4 regions of the Cognaticolwellia beringensis genome follow, and region 1 is predicted to be linked to each of the others. Evidence: predicted binding sites of a transcription regulator. Region 1 holds the regulator's gene; each other region holds the start of a gene.
What was found. Region 1 encodes sigma-54, which starts transcription at its own class of promoters, with help from an activator protein. Its sites were predicted from a motif close to GTTGGCACGNNNNTNGNNT; they were not measured.
Positions count from the first base shown of each region.

Region 2: B5D82_RS02615 (DUF883 domain-containing protein) is a predicted target of sigma-54. The motif match lies at 2,536-2,554, and genes of this name have one in related genera.
Region 3: B5D82_RS16730 (manganese efflux pump MntP) is a predicted target of sigma-54. The motif match lies at 2,069-2,087, and genes of this name have one in related genera.
Region 4: B5D82_RS00140 (PEP-CTERM sorting domain-containing protein) is a predicted target of sigma-54. The motif match lies at 2,296-2,314, and genes of this name have one in related genera.

Region 1 is NZ_CP020465.1:1,571,027-1,575,363, forward strand. Features, by position in the region: gene lptC (LPS export ABC transporter periplasmic protein LptC) at 1-34, shown strand, start outside; gene lptA (lipopolysaccharide transport periplasmic protein LptA) at 66-545, shown strand; gene lptB (LPS export ABC transporter ATP-binding protein) at 546-1,277, shown strand; gene B5D82_RS06605 (RNA polymerase factor sigma-54) at 1,338-2,846, shown strand; gene hpf (ribosome hibernation promoting factor) at 2,882-3,169, shown strand; gene ptsN (PTS IIA-like nitrogen regulatory protein PtsN) at 3,199-3,651, shown strand; gene rapZ (RNase adapter RapZ) at 3,658-4,337, shown strand, end outside.
Region 2 is NZ_CP020465.1:636,189-640,525, reverse strand. Features, by position in the region: gene B5D82_RS02625 (aminotransferase class V-fold PLP-dependent enzyme) at 1-926, opposite strand, end outside; gene B5D82_RS02620 (AI-2E family transporter) at 1,206-2,327, shown strand; gene B5D82_RS02615 (DUF883 domain-containing protein) at 2,621-2,923, shown strand; gene B5D82_RS02610 (hypothetical protein) at 2,950-3,399, shown strand; gene B5D82_RS02605 (hypothetical protein) at 3,396-3,677, shown strand; gene B5D82_RS02600 (VOC family protein) at 3,817-4,197, opposite strand.
Region 3 is NZ_CP020465.1:3,976,036-3,980,372, reverse strand. Features, by position in the region: gene B5D82_RS16745 (TolC family protein) at 1-952, opposite strand, end outside; gene B5D82_RS16740 (DUF411 domain-containing protein) at 952-1,476, opposite strand; gene B5D82_RS16735 (hypothetical protein) at 1,627-1,968, opposite strand; gene B5D82_RS16730 (manganese efflux pump MntP) at 2,362-2,901, shown strand; gene B5D82_RS16725 (response regulator transcription factor) at 3,107-3,772, shown strand; gene B5D82_RS16720 (sensor histidine kinase) at 3,782-4,337, shown strand, end outside.
Region 4 is NZ_CP020465.1:19,655-23,991, forward strand. Features, by position in the region: gene B5D82_RS00120 (prepilin-type N-terminal cleavage/methylation domain-containing protein) at 1-285, shown strand, start outside; gene B5D82_RS00125 (type IV pilus modification PilV family protein) at 275-880, shown strand; gene B5D82_RS00130 (PulJ/GspJ family protein) at 880-1,707, shown strand; gene B5D82_RS00135 (PilX N-terminal domain-containing pilus assembly protein) at 1,748-2,182, shown strand; gene B5D82_RS00140 (PEP-CTERM sorting domain-containing protein) at 2,368-2,931, shown strand; gene B5D82_RS00145 (LamG domain-containing protein) at 3,178-4,337, shown strand, end outside.

The sequences.
Region 1 (4,337 bases):
TGTGCAAACCATTTATAAAAAAATTAAAAAATAACCTTATTTGCCTCACCGCTTTCGCATTATTAGTGCCAGCAGTAAGCGCAGAAAAGTTTAATGTTGAACAAGAAATTAAAATATCTTCTTCGCGACAAGCTGCCGATCTGAAAAACAAAATATTCAGTTATATCGATAATGTCATTATTGCTCAAGGCACGCTAACAATACATGCTGAATTAGTACAGGTAATTACCGAAGATAAAAGTGATAACAAAATTTATATTGCCAAGGGTTCACCAGCGACATTTGAGCAAACGCTGCAAGATGGCAGCCCCATAAACCTACAAGCTAATGAAATCCGGTATGAGCCCAGTATGAACACCGTGGTCATTTCAGGTAATGCACTTCTGCGCCAAGAAGGTAGTGAAGTTAGCGGTAGTAAAATCACTTATAATTTTGACACCGAATATGTCAATGCTGAAAGCTTAGATAACGCTAAAGTAGAAACGGTATTACAGCCAAAAAATAAAACTGAACTGCCTAAAAAATCTAAGGACAAGCAAGAGTAAATGTCAACTTCAACATTATCAGCAACCGGTCTTGCAAAAGCCTACAAAGGCAGAAAAGTCGTTAAAAACGTCAGTATGAAAGTGTCCGCAGGACAAATTGTTGGCTTATTAGGTCCCAATGGCGCGGGTAAAACCACCTCCTTTTATATGATTGTTGGCTTAGTCAATAACGACAGTGGCTCAATTGTTTTAAATGGTGAAGATTTAACTTTGTTACCCATGCACGAACGTGCGCGTAAGGGCATCGGCTATTTACCACAAGAAGCTTCAATTTTTCGCAAATTGTCTGTTTATGACAACATTATGGCCATTTTACAAACGCGTAAAACCCTGAGCGATGTTGAACGAGAAGAAAAACTTGAACATTTATTAGAAGAGTTCAACATCGGTCATATCAAGGATAACTTAGGTATGAGTTTATCTGGCGGTGAACGCCGACGTGTTGAAATAGCACGTGCTTTAGCGGCAGACCCTAAATTTATTCTCCTTGATGAACCTTTTGCTGGTGTTGACCCAATTTCAGTAGGTGATATAAAAAAAATTATCCTACACTTAAAAGAACGTGGCATTGGTATTCTGATCACTGATCATAATGTACGAGAAACACTCGATGTCTGTGAACATGCTTATATCGTTAGTCATGGTGAACTGATCGCTGAAGGTAATTCGAATCAAATACTTGCAAATCAACATGTAAGAGATGTATACCTTGGTGAACAATTCACGCTATAGTGAATAACAGACTAAAGCGGTATAACAATAATGTATTTCAACAGGGAAATGAAAACGTAAATGCGTCCTACTTTGCAACTCCGTATCGGACAACAATTAACGATGACCCCGCAATTGCAGCAGGCGATCAAGCTACTGCAATTATCGACTCTGGATCTCCAGCAAGAAATTCAAGAAGCACTCGAAAGTAACCCCTTGCTTGAAGTTGATGAATCTTTTGAAAGTAACTCAGAAAGCACCCCAGATCACTTAGAAGAAGGTTACTCCGCTAGTGTTGGCGAAACGAAAGAAATGTCTTCGTCTGATGGTAGTGAGGATTCTGCCCCGAGTATCGATGAGATTAGCTCATCCGAAGGTTTAGCTAAAACCGATATTCCCGAAGAATTAAACAGTGATAGCACTTGGGATGATAACTTCAGTGCCAGTGCGAGCAGCGGCGGTGTTGGTCACGCATCTGAAGATTATACTTATCAGGGTGAAACGAAAGATTCACTGCAAGACCATCTTATTTGGCAGATGGAACTTACGCCATTTAGCGATACCGACAGAACCATTGCCATCGCCATTATTGAAGCTATAGATGAAGCAGGTTACTTAACGGTTACCGCAGATGAGATATTAGAAAGCGTTGGTATAGACGATGTAGAACTCGATGAAGTTGAAGTGGTACTTAAACGAATTAACGTTTTTGATCCCGTTGGCGTGGCTGCTCGTTCAATTCCTGAGTGTTTGCTTATCCAGCTCAATCAATTTGCGAAAGATACGCCTTGGCTAGCTGAAAGTAAATTAGCCGTAACTGAACACATTGACTTGCTTGGTAATCGTGATTATCGACAACTGATGCGTAAATTACGCATCAAAGAAGATCAATTGCGCGAAGTTATTCGCTTGATCCAATCGTTAGATCCTCGTCCAGGCGATAGTGTCATCAAAAGTGAAGAGCAATATGTGATTCCTGATGTATCTGTTGAGAAGAAAAACGGCCGCTGGACGGTAGAGCTTAATCCTGATACTGCACCTAAATTATCAGTGAATCAACAATATGCTGCCATGTCTAGGTCTATGAAGTCGTCTGCTGATAGCCAATTTATTCGCTCGAATTTACAAGAAGCAAAATGGTTTATCAAAAGCTTAGAAAGTCGCAATGATACCTTATTAAAAGTTTCAAATTGCATTGTACAACGCCAACAAGGTTTCTTTGAACATGGGCCTGAGGCTATGCGACCTATGGTATTAAATGATATTGCAGAAGCTGTGGACATGCATGAATCAACCATCTCTCGTGTTACCACACAAAAATATATGCACACACCCAGAGGCATTTTTGAGCTTAAATACTTTTTCTCTAGCCACGTAAGTACTGAAAATGGCGGTGAGTGTTCTTCAACTGCTATTCGTGAATTAATTAAAAAGCTTGTTGCCGCTGAAATACCCGCAAAGCCATTAAGCGACAGTAAAATCGCAGATATATTAGCTGAACAAGGTATAAAAGTAGCAAGGAGAACCATTGCCAAGTATCGAGAGTCGCTCTCTATACCGCCGTCAAATCAACGTAAAAGCCTATTGTAGGCAGTCTTATTCACCAAAAAAGAGGAATGAAGCATATGCAAATTAATCTTACTGGACACCATGTCGATGTTACCGACTCATTACGTGATTATGTTAATGGCAAGTTTGAAAAGCTAGAACGTCATTTTGAGCATATTAATAATGTACATGTCGTATTAACCGTAGAAAAATTGAATCAGATTGCCGAATCTACTGTGCACTTAAGTGGCTCAGAGGTTCACGCGAAGGCCGAGCATAATGATATGTATGCATCAATTGATGCATTAATTGATAAGCTAGATCGCCAAATCCTGAAATACAAAGGCAAAATTAACAAGCATTAGCGCTCAGTCGCTTTAGGTTTTATAAGTTTATGAAGTTGCAAGACATTTTATCCCCGGACTGCACTATTTGTGCAGCACCGGGCTCCAGTAAAAAACGTATTCTAGAATACTTAAGTAGCCTGGCCGCCGATAAATTGGCAGACCATGACACATTTCAACTCTTAGAAAGCCTAGTTAAACGTGAAAGAATGGGGTCAACTGGCATAGGTAATGGCATTGCTATACCGCATGGTCGTTTGGAAAATGCTACACAGCCCATTGCCGTAGTAATAACCACAGAAGAAGCAATTGATTTTGATGCTATTGATCATCGCCCAGTTGATATTTTTATTGCCTTATTTGTGCCTGAAGAAGAATGTCAAAACCACCTCAGTACATTGCAGAGCATCGCAAAAATTTTTCGTAACAAGCAATTTTGCAAGCAAGTACGAAAATGCGAAAGTAACCAAGCACTGTATCAGTTAATCCAACAAGCGAGCTAAACACAGATGAAGCTAATTATAGTCAGTGGCCGTTCAGGGTCAGGTAAAAGTGTTGCACTGCGAGTGTTAGAGGATTTAGGCTACTATTGTGTTGATAATATCCCTGTCAACTTATTACCTGCTCTCATCCATACAGTGATTAACGATTATGAGAATGTAGCTGTGAGTCTCGATGTACGAAACTTACCAGCTGATCCTAATGATGTACCTGAAATCATTGAATATATGCCTAATGCGGTTGAATTAAGCTTACTTTATTTAGATGCGGATGATAGTGATCTTATTCGTCGATTCAGTGAAACGCGACGCTTACATCCGTTGATTAAACAAAATATTGCCTTAGACCAAGCCATTGCCCTAGAGAAAAAGCTCCTTGAGCCAATCGCCAGTCGAGCACACTTATATATCAATACTAGCCAACTTACGCCACATCAACTAGCGGACTTAGTTAGAGAGCGAATTTTGGGGAAAAAATCTGGCTCTATGGTCGTTGTCTTTGAGTCATTTGGTTTTAAACATGGCGTACCACAAGATGCTGACTATGTTTTTGATGCGCGTTTTTTACCAAACCCATTTTGGGATAAAGAACTAAAGGGCTTCACAGGGTTAGATAAACCGGTACAAGACTTCCTTGCAAGCCAACCGATAGTGACTAAGTTTATTTGGCAAATCAACAGTTTTATGAT
Region 2 (4,337 bases), 930 kb from region 1:
ACCACCACACCGGGTGCTGCAAACCCTTCTGCTGCAACACTTTTAATGCCATGCTTTGTAAGTAACTCCCGAACACGTTGACCTAGCTCTAGTTGTTCTTGACATACTTTTTCAAAGCCATAGGCTTTGGTCTCTTGCATAATATCTCTAAAGCGGGTCAAACCATCGGTCGGCATAGTCGCGTGATAAGCATGACCACCATTTTCATAGGCTTCCATAATTTGAAGCCATTTTTTTAGGTCACAAGCAAAACTATCACTCGTGGTTGACTCTATTCTTTGGCGCGCTAACTCGCTTAACATAACTAAACCACAACAAGGTGAAGCACTCCAACCTTTTTGCGGCGCACTAATTAGCACGTCTACACCCGTTGCCTTCATGTCTACCCAAATAGTACCTGAAGCAATACAGTCAAGCACCAAAATACCGCCCACTTGGTGTACGGCTTCTGCCATTGCTGTAATATAGTCGTTAGGCAAAATAATGCCCGCAGAAGTTTCTACATGTGGGGCAAAAACAACATCAGGAGATTCAGCTAAAATAGTGGCGACTACATCAGCAATAGCTGGTGGAGCAAAAGGTGCTTGGGCATCATCGCTGGTTTGCTTGGCTTTTAGTACAGTTTCGCTGCTAGGAATATCGCCCATCTCAAAAATCTGGCTCCAGCGATAGCTAAACCAACCATTACGCACAACCAAAACTTTTTTGTTGCGCGCAAATTGACGAGCAACCGCTTCCATACCAAAGGTACCACTGCCAGGTACGACAATCGTGCTATGAGCTTGGTAAACAGATTTTAAGTCCGCAGAAATGTCATTCATAACCTGTTGGAACGAACCAGACATATGGTTCAAAGAGCGGTCTGTGTATACAACGGAATATTCTAATAATCCATCAGGGTCAATATTGGGAAGCAATCCAGCCATGTTAGGGTCTCTTAGTAAGTATTTATAGCATGATACTGCCGTATATTGGCCTGACCTTCAATATGTTTTACATAAAATTACTGCCACAATGTGGACCATAATCAGGTGAGAAATTTTTATGATGACTTTTGCAATGGGAATGCAATCATCACCCATTAAAGAATTGAAAATAAACAAGTAATAATTTTTGGCGCTCTTTCTGAGGTAAAATTAGTGCAGATAAGGTTATTTGGTATACAATCTATTTTTATCCCCCTATTTTTAAAAGGATATTTTGTTGTGAGTTCAGCCATAAACAATCATCAACCTCTTAGGTGGTTATTAGCCCTCGCCGCTTTATATACGCTTTATCTTGCGCAGTCGTTAATTATACCTATACTATTTTCTGGCTTTATTGCTTTGTTATTAAGCCCACCCGTAAAATTTTTAAGAACTTTTTATATTCCACGTGCGATTTCTTCATTTGTTTTATTAGCTTTATTGGTAACACCGTTTACTTTTTTAGCTTCAGAGTTAATCGAGCCAGCGCAAAAGTGGGCGCAGTTGTTACCTAAAATTACCGTCCAGTTAAATCAAAAAATTGACACAATAAGTGATGAATTTGCTAATCAAAAAGAGATAGCTGAAGCTGAAGTTGCGGCTAGAAATAATACAGACCAAGGCTTTAGCTTTTTTGGTTTATTTTCAAATGATAAACCAAAGCCAGAAAAATCTGATGAATTAGAAGAAAATACCGTTGAAAAGCATATAAAACAAGGTGGTATAGAGCTAATAATTAACGGGCTCAGTAGTGCGCCCATATTTTTAGCCCAATGTTTCGGCTGCTTAATATTAATTCTTTTTTTACTTACCTACGGACCATCGGTATATATTGCCACCAGAAGATTCCCCCAAATTGCCAATAAAAAGAAGCTCGACTCCATTGTTTACGAAGTACAAAAAGTTTTATCTAAATATATTGTCACCATAAGCCTTATTAACTTTGTTCTTGGTGTTGCCACAGCAATTGCCTTTGCCATACTGGGTTTAGACGACCCTATTTTATGGGGCGCCTTGGTGGGTTTACTTAATTTTGTACCTTATATCGGCTCCGCTATTAGTATTGCAATTTTAACGTTAGTTGGCTGCGTTCAATTTGGTTTTACACTGATTGCCCTAGTTCCAGCCGGCGTGTTTTTAGTTATCAATGTGTTGGAGTCACAGTTACTAACACCTATGGTATTAGGTACCAAAATGCAGCTAAATCCACTAGTGACTATTTTATGGTTGTTCTTTCTTGGTTGGTTATGGGGAATGTTAGGAGTGCTACTCGCGGTGCCTATTTTAGTTTGTATTAAGTTAACGCTTGAGCGACTAAATTTACTCAGCCACTGGGTAAGCTTTATTGAAGCAAAAGGGTAATTCATTCATTATTGATCAGATAAACCGTAGCATACTTATGCTGCGGTTATTAACACCACACTATGCGTTTAAAAACACCGTTTATGTAACAGAGACATTTAGGTTAAGTAAAATTTTCATTATTACGTGTTAATATTTCACTTATTAAAAACCCAAGTTATTTGTTTTTTTTAAGTGCATGAATATTAACAGTTAAAGTTTTTTATAATTTGGCTCAATGTTTGCAATCTTAATACTGCAACTATTGAATTATTAAGTAACAACAACTGTTATGTCAAAAGGAGAAACATCACATGGCTAGTACAACCTCAAACAATGAGAAAAAAGCACAATCAACTCATCCATTATCGGATAAAGTGCAAGACGCTTTACACGAGTCTGTAGATACACTGGCTGAAAAAGCAGCGCACACAGAAGACCGTTTACGCAATGCTGCGCAGTCTAGCAGTGAAAATTTTGAAGCTAAGCAGCAAGAAGTACAAGCAAAATGGGATCAGTCTTCTCTGAAAAAATATGCCACTGAAAATCCAATAGCTACAGCGGGTATTGCTTTTGCTGCAGGCGTACTGCTAACAAGCATATTCCGCAGAAAATAATAGCAACTGAATAGGAAGCGAATATAGTGACGATAAGCGCAGACTCAGAAAATCAGCCTAAGCATGACAGTGCTGAGGCTGAAAGCTTACGCATTTCACAAGCGCAAGCGCAAGAGGCAGAAGCGTCGTTTCATGCCACATATTCAGCGATAGCTAACCTTTTTAAAGTCAAACAAAAAAAGTATCAAAAAACCTTTGAACTCGCACTTTTAGAGGGAAAAATATCCATTCAAGCAATTGCTGTATTTGGTATTTTAATTTTATTAACCTTCATAATAGTTGCAACACTTTGGTGTTTAATAAATGTGGCGATAGTGATTGCTGTAATGCAATTATCTTCCTCCATTTGGTTGGGCTTGCTCGTTGCAGCAGGCATTAATACTCTGCTCTTTGCTTTTTGCTTTAGCTTAATGAGAAAGGTTAAACGTGAAGTAGGTTTTAACCGCACTAAACGAGTGCTAAAAGGTGATTTATGATATTTTCATTATTTAAAAAAGCTAAACAAGCTGACCAATGTGAAGCTGATTTAAAACTATTACAAAAGCTAGACAAATCCCAAAGTCACCGTGCAAAAGTAAGGTCTTTGGCACTGATAACATCACCAAAAGGGTTAGCCGCTATTTTTACCATAGGTGTAGCCAGAGGCTTCATTAAACCAAGCATTGCTCGACAACTTAAAAGTATGGCAATTGTTTTTGGTAAAACGACTATAGATGATTGGTTAACAGGCGACGTCACACAAGTGTCTGAGTAGAATAGAAAAGTAAAATATCTATTTACCAACTTTATTTAGTACGGGCCAACCTCTAAAAAAGAAAAAGACGCAATAATGCGTCTTTTTCATCTGATTAAAAGCCCGTTCTAATCAGTCACTCCAGAAAGGTTAACATCACTTAACCTACTCGGTGTAAAGCACAAACTTTGTTACCTGATGGGTCTCTCAAATAAGCAAGGTAGAGTTTACCCACTGGTCCTTCTCTAACACCTGGTGCATCTTCACAAGCAGCACCACCATTAGCAACACCCGCAGCTTGCCATGCATCAGCCTGCTCAGGAGAAGATGCAGCAAAGCCAATAGTACTACCATTACCATGACAGGCCTTTTCACCATTGATTGGCTTACTTATTGAGAATATACCCGTGTCAGTAAAGTAAAAACAACGGCCTTTTTCATCAATAACACCCGGCTCGTGGCCTAGTTCACCTAAAATAGCATCGTAAAAAATTTTTGATGCGTTTACATCGTTTGCGCCGACCATAATATGACTAAACATTTAACTTTCCTTTTTAACTGAACAATATGACGAAAAAGTGACTTAAACTCGTGCCTTTTTCGTTATTCAAAACGCTGTTCACTAGCATGCACGAAAAACAGCTAATAACACAATAATAATTTAGTATGAATTCTTAACGA
Region 3 (4,337 bases), 2.3 Mb from region 1:
AACTTGCGTTTACGCCCCATTCTGGCTTGTATTTTTGCTGTGCTAAATTAATGCCTGTTTTAGTGGCGTTAATTTGTTTATCTACGGCCAAAACTGAAGGATGATTAGCAAAATACTGAACCAATGCCGTCGGCTTGAGCCAGGTGTTTTTTGCCACTAAATCATTATTTAAGAGCTCGACTTCAGGAAGTTTCTGACTTAATTTTATGTTATATAAAGAGAAGTCAGCTGCTAAGATAGCTTCGTCTGAAGAGTTATTTTCACTAGACAAACTAGTCAGCCATTGAGATAGCACGCCTTCATAACGGTTTTTCTGTTGTGCTAATAGACTTAGTCTGTCTTCTAAACGGGTTAATTCAAGCTGTGCTCGGACAATATCTTGTTGACGAGTTTTCCCTAAAGCAGATGAATAACTCACTTCGGCGACGTCGACTAATTGCAAAAATAGCGATCTATTTTTTTCAATCAAGGCAATGCTTTGCTGAACTCGGTAAGCGTCTAACCACAAGCTACCTACCGTAACAGCTACTTTTGATTCACGGTCTTTTCTTTGATAGGGAAATGCTTCACTTTGAATTTTTAGCTGCTGGCTTTTAATGCCTAAGCTATCGCCGCGAGGAAACATTTGTGAAATACCCACTTTAGCTTGTGTCATGCCTTCTTGACCAAAGTCAAAGCCATTTACTGGTAGGTTTGCCAAACTGATAGACACTTTAGGATCTGGTAATGTGTTTACTGCATGACTCATCGACTCAATTGCGCGTTGCTTATGCAGGTTTCCTGTTAACCAAGGATCATTTTTTTGCGCGGCTTTAATCGCTTTTTCAAAAGTTAAAACCTCGCTATTATTCAATGCTATCGATTGTGCTGCACTGACATAAAAAACAGAAATAGCGAGAAGACCAGCACCAAATTTAAGCGCAAGCTTGCTATTATCGTTTGGCTTAATCATTAAAACTGTTCCTCATAGGATTGAACATTGGCATAAATTTCATAACTACCATCCAACTTCAACAGTAAGACCCGGTAAGGCTGAAATTTATCACCAACCTCCATTCCAGGGCTACCAACTGGCATAGCAGGGACAGACAAACCGATAACATCATCTTTGTGTGTTTCTTGCATAAATTGATGTATAAATTTCGCTGGTACATGCCCTTCAAAGGCATATCCATCTTTTGAAATTGCGGTATGACAAGAACGATATCTTGGCGCTATAGATTTTTCATCTTTAATGCCTGGAAAGTCATCAAAGCTGTGAACTTTCGATTCAAAGCCATGTTCATTAACATGACTGATCCATTTTTTACAGCAACCACAGGAAGGACTTTTATAAACCGCTAGCTCTACTGTTTGTGGCAAAACCTTTATGGATTCTATAGCCTTAGAAGTAGTTTTTTCGTCAGTACAACTGGCAAGTGAGAAAACTACAACAAAGGTAGCAATAACTTTTAACGTAAATATTTTTGTAAACATAACCCACCCATTTGGATGTTAAATTTTTAATTAATTAGGTTATTATTAATGAGATTAAATAAGTATTTTCTACGAATACGAACTCAAAAAAGCCTAATACAGAATGATAAAACATAAATGAGCCAAATTTTGGGCACACTTATTCTGTAGTTAACTTAATATTGGAGGGCGATATAAAGATCTAGGTTGTTGGCTTAGTGCCAAACGAGAAAAGGAAAGTATTTTAGGTGAGCTATCAACAATTGGAGTATTACTTACATACTTAATTAAGGCAGCAATAGTTGAGCAACCACCGGTGAAACAGTGACATATTGTATTGCAACAATCTTCTGTTGACTCCGTTAACGTAGCCGTATCAGCAGCCATATTATGATTACTATGATCCATCATTGGCATATTTTGTGGTAATACTTCTGCATGGCTGTTCATACTCTTCATTCCACTCATGCTAGCCATACCCATCATATGGTAAGACATAATAGTAGACGCCATTGCTTGACCCACAAAGGACAAACATATTAGCAGTACCATTAATGTTTTAGAGAAGTTTAAAGCCACGAGTTACCAACAATATAATATACTTAGTGAATATGTTCGCATACCTCCTGTTTATATTCAATGTAATACTTTTACAACTTATTAAAGTCTCAAGCCCCGCTTAGATTTATACCTACAATTTTATATTTCAGATATTCCCACTTGATATGAAATATACAAAGCTATAATATCCTGCCAAATTTTGGTAGCACCACTTATCCATAACATGATGAAAAAATAGCGTGTCTAGTCAGCATTAAAAACCGCTAATGTTATCAATTAGCTGTCAAATAATTTACCACGGCATATCTACAACACAATAAATTGTACTCATTGGAAGTTATAAAAATGTTCGAAATTATTATTCTTGCCTTAGCGTTAAGTATGGATGCATTTGCTGTCTCAATAGGATTAGGTGCTAAACACCCAGTAAAAACACCGTCACTTGCGATAGCTTGTGGATTATATTTTGGTTTCTTTCAAGGCTTAATGCCTTTAATAGGTTATATGGGAGGAAGAGGTGTTTTTGGTTGGGTAGAAGCCTATGCGCCATGGGTAGCATTTTTTCTTTTGCTATTAATTGGCGGAAAAATGATATACGAGTCCTTATCAAACGGCATAGAAGAAGACATAGCTAAGGTCACTCACAGAATTATGTTGGTACTTGCTATCGCGACCAGCATAGATGCTATGGCTGCAGGATTTTCATTAACAATACTGGACGTTAACCCGTTAATTGCCTGTGCAATAATAGGCATAACTACCTTATTCTTCAGTGTTATTGGTGTTTATGTTGGTGCTAAAAGTGGTACTTGGCTTGAAAGTAAAGCTGAGTTGCTAGGTGGCATCGTCTTAATACTTATCGCAATCAAAATACTCTTAATATAATTGTCTCAGTTTCTCAGTAAAATGGGCCCTGAAGATAACAACCTAACTTAAGTTATTGGCACATTAATTATAATCAGCGCATAACTTGTCACCAGCGCTGGTAAATAGATACGAAAACAAAGCATAACTTCAGCAAAAAATCAGTAAATCTTAAGGTTAGTCTGGTATCTTGTTATTAATAACAATTCTATGTTGCAGGTAACCTTTGAAAGTTTTAATTATTGAGGATTCAACTTCTCTGCGAAGAAGCTTAAAAATTGGCTTATCAAACTTAGGCTATACCGTCGATGACACCGGTGATGGCTCTGAAGGATTAAGCATGGCACTCGCGGGTGACTATTCTTTGCTGATACTTGATTTAATGCTCCCTTCTGTGGATGGCACAGCCATATTAAAAGCGATTAGAAAAGCCAATAAAGACCTCCGGGTTTTAATTTTATCAGCCCGAGATCTAACAGAAGACAAAATTGAAGGTTTACTTAACGGTGCTGACGATTATCTCACTAAACCTTTTTCATTCGATGAACTTCATGTCCGCTTATTGTGCCTCATGCGCAGAGGTTCTTTAAATGTTAGTGACAGTAAAGTTAATATCGGCTTGTTTTCATTAGACCTGCACTTAAAGCAATTATTTTGTGATGGCAATGATGCCAATTTAACCCCAAATGAATACAAGCTTGTTGAATGTTTATTTACCAATCAAGGCAAAGTAATATCCCCTGAAAAATTAAGTGAATATTTAGCGGGCCAATACGATGCCATTGCAAAAAACTCTATCGAAGCACACCTTTCCACGGCTAGAAAAAAAGTAAAATTACTCGGACATGATTTACCCATAAAAACCAAGCGTGGCTTCGGCTATTTTTGTTGAGACCTGTAGATGATTTCTATTAAGAAAAAATTAAGTCGTTATATATCCATTTCAATTTCGATATTATTAGTCGCCATTTTCTTGCTCACTGACATTGCTGTTGATACTTGGATCAGTGGTGAATTCGATCGAGCCATGGTGAATAAAGTTGGATTGCTCACAACACTGGTTAGTGCAGATACTCATGAAATTGATTTTGATTTTGCTGATGAATTTATGCCTGAGTTTTCTGGCGTCAATGATCCTGAATACTTTCAATTATGGCTTGATAATAAAGTTTTTGAACGCTCTAAAACGCTTGAGCTTTTTGACATAAATGAATTACCTAAAGTTGAACTTGGAGACAAGCACTCAATAATAACTGACATTACCCTGCCCGATGGTCGTTCAGGAAAGATGCTTTTCACACAATTTATACCGCAAATAGACAGTGATGTTAGAGCAGAAAATGGTATATCCAAAGCGCAATTTTCTAAAAATCAAAAACCGATGGAACTTGCATACGCCATTAGTACTGAAGGTTTGAATCATATACTTTGGTTTGTTGATATCATTTTTATAGTGA
Region 4 (4,337 bases), 1.6 Mb from region 1:
AATAGTGGTTATTGCCATAGCGTATTAGTGACCGCAACTAAGCTAGGCACACCTGAAAACTGTGGTTCGTCTCCAAGTTTTGCTGCACCATGGCAAGACAGTGCCTCCAAACTGCAGATAGATAGTAACGACAATATTACCTTCAGCACTAACTTCACTGGTAATAGTTTCTCTTTTGACAGTATGGGGCGACCTTCTTGTGCAGCACCATGCATAATTACCATTAGTGGCGAGCAAAGTATTAGCGTTCAAATAGAGGCAGAGGGTTATATCCATGCACTCTAAGAGTAATTCATCTTCTGTATTTGTGTTATTGGCTAGAACTTCACAGCAAGGCTTTACCTTGATTGAAACTATAGTCGGCATTGTCGTGTTATCTATTGCCTTCTCAATATTCACCACCTTAATTTACCCGTTAGCGAATCAAAGCGCAGAGCAAGTGCATCAAATTAAAGCGGCAGAGCTTGGTCAGTCGATGATCAATGAAATTCTGGGAAAAGCTTTTGATGAAAACTCAGAGATGTCGGGTGGTTTTTATCGCTGTGGCGAAGATCAAAACAATGATGGTGAAATTAAAGCGCTTGATGGAGAAACATGTTCAGATGTATTAGCTAACGAAGAAGCGGATACAAGAGAGCTATTTGACGATGTAGATGATTATAATGGCTTAACTATTATTGAAAGCTCGTTGGGGGGCAGTGACTCGCTCGGCGATATGTATGTTGGCTACCAAATTAAGGTCAATGTTATTAACGACAGCGACTATGATGGTGACAATGATGGGGCTGATAACAACTACACGGCCAAGCTCATAACAGTAACTATTACGACACCGCAAGATTTTGATTTTGACTTTTCTGTTTATCGGGTGAATTTTTAATGCGTCAATTACCTAAATATCAGCAAGGCTTTACTTTAGTGGAGCTAGTTACCGTTATCGTAATATTAGGCGTATTGGCGAGTAGTATTACCTCATTTTTGCGTTTTGGCACTAAAAGTTATACCGATGCTGCCGATCGAGAAGCGTTAATTTCTACCGCAAGGTTTGTTGTTGAGCGCCTTAACCGTGAAGTGAGGCATGCACTGCCTAATAGTATTCGTACTATTGGCTCAAATAATCAATGCTTAGAGTTTGTCCCTATCGATAAAAGTGCTATTTATTTGGATATTCCGGTAGCACCTGAACCGGCAAGTAATAGTGTTGATGTGGTCATGTTAGAAGATCCACTTCAGGCAACAACTCAATATGTTGCTGTTTATGCGTTAAACAGTGACGATATTTACAATACGGCCTCTGGGGTGATTGAAGCGTTTTCTTCAGTTGATAATTCAGGCAATAAGCAAACACCCTCAAAAATTAACTTCGCTAACAACATACTTTTTAATGCTGAATCACCTACTAGCCGCTTGTACTTTATTGATTCACCCATTAGTTATTGCGTGGAAAGTAATGCGATATTTCGTTACCAAGGCTACGGCTTTGGCGGTTACTTGAGTAGTGGCTTACCTAATGCTAACGCTAGTGCAACTCGGGTTTTAATGGCAGAGCATATTGCTAATTATTCATCGTCTGGCAATATTTTACCATTTCAAACTTTTCCGGCTACGTTGCAACGAAATGGCTTAGCAATGACAAGGTTGAAGTTTGTGCGTAACTTAGAAGAAGTTGTATTTAATAATGAGATACAGGTGCCCAATGTCCCTTGAGCAAATCATTATAGTAACTAAAACACAGAGTAAATTACCAATGCGCCTGTACAAAAGCGAATATAAAAATAGGCAAAAGGGTAGCGCATTAGTTATCGCTATTTTTATTATTATTGTCTTGTCTGCACTTGGCGCAGCATTAGTGAATATGCTCGATTCAAGCCAAGAAGGTGTGGCGTACGAGGTATTAGGTACACGAGCTTATACAGCAGCACAGAGTGGATTACAGTGGCAGTTAGCTGAAGTGTTTCCGCTAAGTAGTCATGCCGCAATTTGTAAAAGCCAAGCTGATATTAATAGTAGAACCCCTACCTTTCTAAATGTTAAGGGGTTAGCACAGTGTACAGTAAGTGTAACTTGCAATGATTTTGAACTTGATAGCGTTCGTTATTACTCGATTACTAGCACTGGGCAGTGTAATCTTGATGGTGAAGTAACGTCGAGAAGGGTTGCTGTTGAAGCCCGTAGCCTATAACCTGTTATTAACGTAAAAACGATTTTTAATATAAGTGTTAGCTTTTTTTACACTCTTATACTTTATCAAAATCACACTATTTTAATCTTGATGATTTATATGACGTTTGTTTTATTGGCTTAATATTTGCATATTCAAGTTTGTCTATAACATTACTGTCGTTTTTCATTAGTTGGGGTCTTATAATGATCAAGTATACAAACAAATTACTTATTGCGCTTTTTTGCTTAGTTTCTAGCTCGACTTTTGCTAGTTTAATTACAACTGAGCTTGCTGAAGATTCCTATATTTCATACGGTGGCTATGATTGGACTTGGGCTTCTTCAGTGAACGTCACTAATTATACAAAGAATGATTTTTTTAATCCGGGAACAACAATTGATAATACCTTTGAAGATGCAAGTTTCCACGCTGGGTGGATGAGTTTTGCAGAAGGTAGTGAGATTGATACGTTATTTCAACAGTTAAAGTTGTCTGATTTTATGCGTAATGGTACCGCTATTCATTCATTTCAATATTGGAATTCTTACTTTTCTGAAGTCGATACCGTTTTTCAACCAAACCATAATGATTATAACGAATTTGCCTTTGATAGTCGTAGTGGGAAAAAAGATGATAGTGGTAACTTTGATATTTTTGAAACATTCTATGTTCGTACCTCAGTAGCTAAAGTTCCTGAACCAACCACTTTATTCATTTTCGCAGCCGGCCTTATTGGTTTTACACTGCGTAAGCACAACGCAAAATAATTTGATAAGATGTTTTCCAAACCCGCTATATGCGGGTTTTTTATTGCTTATTAATGCACATAGCGGTACCTTTAAATATTTATAGTAGCCGTAAATGTGGTCTTGGCAGATTGTTCTGTTTCGACTTTCTTCTCTACCTTACGGTTAAATGAGTAATTTCCATTTCGCAGCGTTAATCGCAGAACTGATGCGAATTTAATTCAGCTGTAGAATTCAGCTACTTTGGATGTATAAGGGTTGTAACGTATGAAGTACCTTTTATTGCTGCTTGTTTGTTTGTTGTCATTTTCTGCAGGTGCTTTCGAGGATATTTTATATGACTTTAAAACCAGAACACCGGGTAACAACATCGTTGCCTATAAAGGTTCAAGTAGTGCGCAGGTCCCATCTAGCTTAGCACTCGGAGCGCAAGTCACAGCAGCTGAATACAATGCCTTAAAAATAGACGATCAGAGCTATCAGAATAGTACTACCTCGACAAACAACAGTTTCCCTTATACGCAATTTGTAATAACTATAGATGAGGATGAAACCGATATTACAACGTTCACTATTTTATGGAACGGGTATGGAACAAATGACAACAACGGTAGGAAAGATGGCGTTGACTTATATATCTGGAACTTCCAACAGAATGGTTATCAACTTGTAGATAGGACAGACTCTACTAGTAATGAAATCACGCTTAGTGGTCAGGCAACCAGTAATATGACAGATTATTTTGGCAGTTCTAACCAAAATGCAATGGTTTTGTATGTAGTCGCCAGAGACAAAAAGTCAGGAAACGTTCAGAGCTCTAATATTTATAGTGATTATGTCAACCTAACAGTGACGGTGCCAGACCCTCCGCCTGCATTTGCTATGGCAAATTTTCAGTTTGATGAGTGTGTCTATATTGGCAGCGGCAATGAAGTAATCGATCAATTCAATACTTATTCTGGCACCAGTCATAACGGTGTCAATACTTCTGAAGAAGCACAAATAGAAAACGCGCTGGCAATTAGCAGTGCTGCCCATCATGTACAAACCAGTATTCCATTACCTGATAGGTACAGTGTCTCAACCTGGTTTAAAAAGCCTACGGACACAACCGGTAATCGTTATTTTGTACTTGGCGCAATGGAAAATGGCAGCGATTTACTGGTAATAGATAGAGACAATAATTGGCGTTGGGCTATTTATAGTTCAAACCCTCAACAAACTATTTATGGTAATTATAGTTTTAATAGCTTAGATAATGACTGGCATCATCTGGCGATAGTCTATAAAAACCGTCAATCAAATTTATATATTGACGGCGTTTTTGTTGAGGCTATTAACCTTATTCCTGCCGGCACGTTAAAATATATCGGCACTTCATTTGACGATGTGAATATTACTGCATCACAAGGTTTTAGAGCGCCTTT